3 regions of the Lelliottia jeotgali genome follow, and region 2 is predicted to be linked to each of the others. Evidence: predicted binding sites of a transcription regulator. Region 2 holds the regulator's gene; each other region holds the start of a gene.

Region 1 (2,273 bases), on a different contig from region 2:
TCAGCATTACCGGACCGTAAATCAGGAAGCCGATGACGATCATACAGGCCATATCTACGCCCGGATTGCCCGGCGGGTTGAGCCAGTAAACGATGGTCGCAATGGTCACCAGCGTCATAAAGAACACGCCCGTTGCACCGCGATTACCCCGGAACACTTTGTCCGACATCCAGCCACACAGCAGCGTGCCCGGAATCCCGGCGTATTCGTACAGGAAATAAGCCCAGGATGACTTATCCAGCGCGAAGTGTTTCACCTCTTTCAGGTAGGTCGGAGACCAGTCGAGAATGCCGTAGCGCAGCAGATAGACAAACACGTTCGCCACCGCGATGTACCACAGCAGCTTGTTCGGCAACACGTATTTCATGAAGATCTGCTTTGCCGTCAGCTCTTCTTCATGCTCTTTGCTGTAATCATCCGGGTAGTCGTTTTTATACTCTTCAATCGGCGGAAGGCCACAGGACTGCGGCGTATCGCGCATTAGCGCAAAGGCAATCATCGCGACGACAATCGCGCCAAACGCCGGCATGTACAGCGCGGCTTTCCAGTCGTTAAACCACGCCATCCCCAGCAGGAACAGCAGCGGAGGGATACCGCCGCCGACGTTATGCGCACAGTTCCATACCGACACAATCCCGCCACGTTCTTTCTGTGACCACCAGTGAACCATGGTACGCCCACACGGCGGCCACCCCATCCCCTGGAACCAGCCGCAGAGGAACAGCAGAACAAACATCACCGCGATGCTCGATGTCGCCCACGGCACAAAGCCCATAAACAACATCACCGCAGCGGCGAGAATCAAACCCGCGGGTAAGAAGACGCGCGGATTCGAACGATCCGAAACGGACCCCATAATGAATTTGGAAAATCCATAGGCGATAGAAATACCGGACAGGGCAAATCCTAAATCACCGCGCGAAAATCCCTGTTCCACCAGGTAAGGCATCGCCAGCGCGAAGTTTTTACGCACCAGATAGTAGGCGGCATAGCCGAAGAAAATCCCGAGGAAAATTTGCCAGCGCAGGCGGCGATAGAGCGGGTCAACTTCTGCGTCAGGCAGACGCGCCCGATGCGGGGCAGGTTTGAAGATACTGAGCATAATAGCCTCCGTGGCCATATTTTGAATTGCCGGGGCGTATCACAGCACCCCAGCTCCAGAGAGGCGGCGATGTTAAATAATCACAACGATTGTTACTGTGAATCAACGCACGAATTGTTACAGAAATATGACATAGTGCGCAAAAAGGCGCACGGAATCACGTTTCAATTTCGTTTTATGCTCGAATGTGTTCGAAATCAAACAAACCACATTTTTGATGTGGCTAAATGGTAAAAAAACGAACATGAGGGAAGACAATGACAATCCGCGATCCCCGTTATAGCGATGTGATTATCATTGGTGGCGGCGCAACGGGTGCCGGAATGGCGCGGGACTGCGCCCTGCGAGGATTAAGCGTTACGTTGCTGGAACGCCACGATATTGCCACTGGCGCCACCGGACGCAATCATGGCCTGCTTCACAGCGGCGCGCGCTATGCCGTCACCGATAACGAATCGGCGCGCGAGTGCATTGCTGAAAACCAGATCCTCAAACGCATCGCCCGCCACTGCATCGAGCCGACCAGCGGCCTGTTTATCACCCTCCCCGAAGACGATCTCGCCTTTCAGAAAACCTTTATTACCGCCTGCACCGAAGCGGGTATTACCGCCGAAGCGATCGCCCCTGAACTTGCGCGGCGTATCGAACCTGCCGTGAACCCTGCCCTGCTCGGCGCGGTCCGCGTTCCCGATGGCACCGTTGACCCCTTCCGTCTGACGGCCGCTAATATGCTCGATGCCCGCGAGCACGGCGCGACTATTCTAACCGCGCATGAAGTGACGGGGCTGATCCGCGAAGGCGACAGAGTGCGGGGCGTACGCGTCTATGACCACCTCTACGGCGAACACAGCGAGTTGTACGCCAGTGTGGTAGTGAACGCCGCGGGGATCTGGGGACAGCGTATTGCCGAATATGCCGAGCTGTCCATTCGCATGTTCCCGGCCAAAGGCTCGCTGCTGATCCTCGATCACCGCATCAACAATCACGTCATCAACCGCTGCCGTAAGCCGTCCGACGCCGACATTCTGGTACCCGGCGATACCATTTCCCTGATTGGGACCACCTCGACGCACATTGATTACAAGGATATCGACAGCAACCGTGTCACCGCGGAAGAGGTGGACATCCTGCTGCGCGAAGGGGAAAAACTGGCGCCGATCATGGCGCAAAC
Region 2 (2,273 bases):
TGAATGTGTCCAAGAGCGATGTAATCGGCAGGGGGGAAATTTTGCGCCGGGAAGGCGTCCAGCGTACCGATGTAAATCTCGCGCACCGCGTCACTTTTGCTGGCGCCGACGGTGGTCAGATGCCCGGTAGCGATGACGGGCAGCGCCGCGTCGCCGCGCAGCGCGCAGGCATCCACGTATTGTTGCTGATAATAATCGGTGATCGCCTGTAACAGATGCTGCTGCTTTTCGCCGCCGGATAGCCCGGCCTGGCTCTGGACAATATCGCGCGGGCGCAAAAAAGGAATAGGGCAAAGCACGGCGCCCGGGGTGCCATCGCGTTTTTTCAGGATTTGTGGGGCATGTCCTGCGTTAGCCACTACAGTGGTATTCAGAAACGCGAGAATGTCGCGGGATTCGTTGAGCGTGGCGACGGAATCGTGGTTGCCCGCGACGATCACCAGATGGCAGCCCGTCTGCTGCAAATTCACCACGAAGCGGTTGTAGAGTTCTCGCGCATAGCTCGGCGGCTGCCCGGTGTCAAAAATGTCTCCGGCGACGATGATGGCGTCCACCTCCTGCGACTGCGCTGTCTCCAGCAGCCAGTTCAGGAAAGCCTCATGTTCGGCGGCACGACTTTTACTGTAAAAATTTTGACCCAGATGCCAGTCCGAGGTGTGAAGTATGCGCATAACAGTTCCGTGGCAAAAAAGAGTGAACGGGATTATACACTTCATCCTTCAGGCTGCCTCTGCGTTGGCTACATCTGCTCACCTTGATGCAACTTGAATGATTTTGTGTATCTAAGGTTCCTGTGGCTGGAAAATAACCGCTGTAATAAAACAACGGTTTGCCATTCATAGTGGAAATGTTTTTCATAAATCTGTCACAAATCTGACGCATAATGGCGCCGCATTCCAAACTAATACATTAATAAGACAGGGCAAAGTATGGCGAGACGTATTCTGGTCGTAGAAGATGAAGCTCCGATTCGCGAAATGGTGTGCTTCGTGCTCGAACAAAATGGCTTCCAGCCGGTTGAGGCGGAAGATTATGACAGCGCGGTGAATCAACTGAACGAACCCTGGCCCGATTTGATTCTGCTTGACTGGATGTTGCCCGGCGGTTCTGGCCTGCAATTTATCAAGCACATTAAACGCGAAGCGATGACCCGCGATATCCCGGTGGTCATGCTGACGGCGCGTGGTGAAGAAGAGGATCGCGTGCGCGGTCTGGAAACTGGCGCGGATGATTACATCACCAAGCCGTTCTCACCGAAAGAGCTGGTGGCACGTATTAAAGCCGTGATGCGCCGTATTTCACCGATGGCGGTGGAAGAGGTGATCGAAATGCAGGGCTTGAGCCTCGACCCAACCTCACATCGTGTCATGACTGGCGAAAACCCGCTGGACATGGGCCCGACAGAATTCAAACTTTTGCACTTCTTCATGACTCATCCGGAACGCGTTTACAGTCGCGAACAGTTGCTGAATAACGTCTGGGGGACTAACGTCTATGTCGAAGACAGAACGGTAGATGTGCATATTCGCCGCTTGCGTAAAGCGCTGGAACACAGCGGCCACGATCGTATGGTGCAGACGGTCCGCGGTACGGGTTATCGTTTTTCGACCCGTTTCTGAACAATGACAGGAGTGTGACGCGTGCTGGAACGTCTGTCATGGAAAAGGCTCGTTTTTGAACTGATCTTATGCTGTATCCCCGCCGCCATTTTGGGGGCGATTTTTGGTCATCTGCCGTGGTTTTTACTGGCGGCAGTAACCGGGCTATTGGTCTGGCATTTTTGGAATTTACTGCGTCTTTCCTGGTGGCTGTGGGTCGATCGCAGCATGACGCCACCGCCGGGAAGCGGCAGCTGGGAACCGCTGTTGTACGGCCTGCACCAGATGCAAATGCGTAATAAAAAGCGCCGTCGCGAGCTGGGAAGCCTGATCAAACGCTTTCGCAGCGGGGCGGAGTCGCTGCCAGATGCCGTCATTCTGACCACCGAAGAAGGGACCATTTTTTGGTGTAACGGCCTGGCGCAACAGCTGCTCGGACTGCGCTGGCCGGACGATAACGGCCAAAACATCCTGAACCTCCTGCGTTACCCTGAATTCACCCATTACCTGAAAAAACGCGACTTTACGCGCCCGCACAATCTGGTGCTGAACAATGGCCGACATCTTGAGATCCGCGTGATGCCCTATAGCGATCAGCAGTGGTTGATGGTGGCGCGCGATGTGACCCAGATGCACCAGCTTGAAGGCGCGAGGCGGAACTTCTTCGCCAACGTC
Region 3 (2,273 bases), on a different contig from region 2:
TTAGCACTGACGCAGAGGAAGGGTACCATCTGTTAGAAAAATGAGTACTACCAGGGGATGAATTGATTGATCGCGCAAATGCCACTAAAAAACTGTACATCCTGATCGCACATCACATTGATCGTCTGTGTCCATAAAATGACGCATGCAATCAGCACAACGATCAGAATTACCCAGCGAAATTTTTTCACTCCACACTCCGTCTTATTACCTGATATCTCCAGGTTATCACGGTTATCTTAAACAAAAACTAACTGTACCTTCATCAGAAAATTTTCAGAATTATGCACTTGTTTCATAGAGTAAAACTATTACGCTTAATAGCATTATTAGCAAAAAAAAGAGGCATCAATGCGATTCATTATTCGGACAATTATTGTCCTTGCTATTGTGTGGATTGGTTTATTACTTTCTGGATACGGCGTGTTGATGGGAAGCACAGAAAACGCAGCAGGACTGGGCATTCAATGTAAGTACTTGACCGCTAATGGCGTCAACACTGCACAGTATTTGCACACTGACAGCGGTATTATCGGTCTGTCCAATTGCCCTGTGCTGCGTAAAAGTAAGATGGTCGTGGATAACGGTTAATCTGGCTTGCCACCGAATAAAAAACGCCGCATTTTTAGCGGCGTTTTTTATTGACTGATTTTAGAACGGATAGTCGTTATAGCCCATCTGTTCAGAAATCTTGCGCGCCGCCGTATGCAGCATTTCAACATACTCGTGCAGGCGCTCTTCCGAGAAACGCAGCGTCGGGAAAGAGATGCTCAGGCCCGCGATAACCACACCAAAGCGATCAAACACAGGGACGCCGATACAACGTAAGCCCTCTTCCTGCTCCTGGTTATCTTCGCCATAGCCCTGCTCGCGGACTTTATCCAGCACAGTCAGCAACTCATCGGTGCTGGTGATAGTGCGTTCCGTACTGCGCTTGTATTCAACACCTTCGAGGATTTCTTTAACTTCCTCGCGGTCACGCCACGCCAGCAGAACTTTACCGATAGCGGTACTGTAAAGCGGGTTACGACGACCAATGCGTGAGTACATACGCAGATTGTACATGGAGTCGATTTTGTGGATGTAGACGATGCTGTCTTCATCCAGTGCGCCTAAGTGGACAGTCTCTTTCGTCAGGCGTGAAAGTTCACGCATTTGAATGTCAGCGCTGCGAATGAGATCCACATTTTGCAGAGCACGGGCACCCAATTCGAACAGTTTCAGGGTCAGAGAATATTTCTCAGATTCACCTTCCTGTGCAACATAGCCCAGAGATTTCATGGTTTGCAGAAAGCGATAAACGGTGCTTTTCGACATCATCACACGCTGCGACAACTCTGTAATACCAATCTCGCGCTCTTCACCAAGCGCCTGTAAGATGCCAAACACCTTCAGCACGGAAGAAACAGAATCTGGCTGTTTATCCAAATCTGCGATAGCCATTAATCACCTCATTGCGAGTGTTTTATAAAAATCAGAACCGGTTTTTATTATAAATTCGTGACCGGCAAGCTGCAATCAATCTGCGTTTACTTCGTTACAAATCTGCGACATAAAACCGAAATAACGATGCTAAAATAGTTACCCTGAGAATAATATCACCCTGAGCGTTTCATTTCCCATGGAAAAAAATCCCTCTGATGGTTTGCCCTTGCCGCAACGGTACGGTGCAATTGCTACCATTATTATCGGTATCTCAATGGCTGTCCTTGACGGCGCCATTGCAAACGTGGCACTTCCTACTATCGCCAGCGATTTGCACGCTTCCGCCGCCAGTTCCATTTGGGTGGTCAATGCGTACCAGATTGCTATTGTTGTTTCCCTGCTCTCTTTCTCATTTCTTGGAGATATGTTCGGCTATCGCCGCGTCTACCAGTGCGGCCTGGCTGTGTTTACTGTCACGTCCCTGTTTTGCGCACTTTCTGACTCTCTGCACACGCTCACCTTTGCGCGTATCGCACAGGGATTTGGCGGCGCGGCACTGATGAGCGTGAATACCGCGCTGATACGCCTTATCTACCCGCAACGTCACCTTGGACGTGGGATGGGGATTAACTCGTTCATTGTGGCGGTTTCTTCTGCCGCCGGGCCAACCATTGCAGCAGCCATTCTCTCGGTCGCGTCGTGGCAGTGGCTGTTCCTGATTAACGTGCCGCTGGGGATTATTGCCCTACTTTTTGCCCTGCGCTATCTGCCTGAAAACAGCGCCAAAAGCTCGATGCCGCGCTTTGATCTACCGAGCGCAGTGATGAATGCCCTGACCTTTGGCTTGC

The links. Region 2 encodes PhoB, which activates phosphate uptake and scavenging genes when phosphate is short. Its sites were predicted from a motif close to CTGTCATAAAACTGNCNNAT; they were not measured.
Region 1: glpT (glycerol-3-phosphate transporter) is a predicted target of PhoB. The motif match lies at 1,217-1,236, and genes of this name have one in related genera.
Region 3: kdgR (DNA-binding transcriptional regulator KdgR) is a predicted target of PhoB. The motif match lies at 1,535-1,554, and genes of this name have one in related genera.

The regions. Positions count from the first base shown of each region.
Region 1 covers NZ_JAENMQ010000001.1:1,085,714-1,087,986, forward strand. Annotated here, with positions in the region: gene glpT (glycerol-3-phosphate transporter) at 1-1,102, opposite strand, end outside; gene glpA (anaerobic glycerol-3-phosphate dehydrogenase subunit A) at 1,360-2,273, shown strand, end outside.
Region 2 covers NZ_JAENMQ010000005.1:114,230-116,502, forward strand. Annotated here, with positions in the region: gene sbcD (exonuclease subunit SbcD) at 1-671, opposite strand, end outside; gene phoB (phosphate response regulator transcription factor PhoB) at 930-1,619, shown strand; gene phoR (phosphate regulon sensor histidine kinase PhoR) at 1,641-2,273, shown strand, end outside.
Region 3 covers NZ_JAENMQ010000001.1:679,100-681,372, forward strand. Annotated here, with positions in the region: gene mgrB (PhoP/PhoQ regulatory lipoprotein MgrB) at 48-191, opposite strand; gene JBO43_RS03305 (YobH family protein) at 352-591, shown strand; gene kdgR (DNA-binding transcriptional regulator KdgR) at 652-1,443, opposite strand; gene JBO43_RS03315 (MFS transporter) at 1,622-2,273, shown strand, end outside.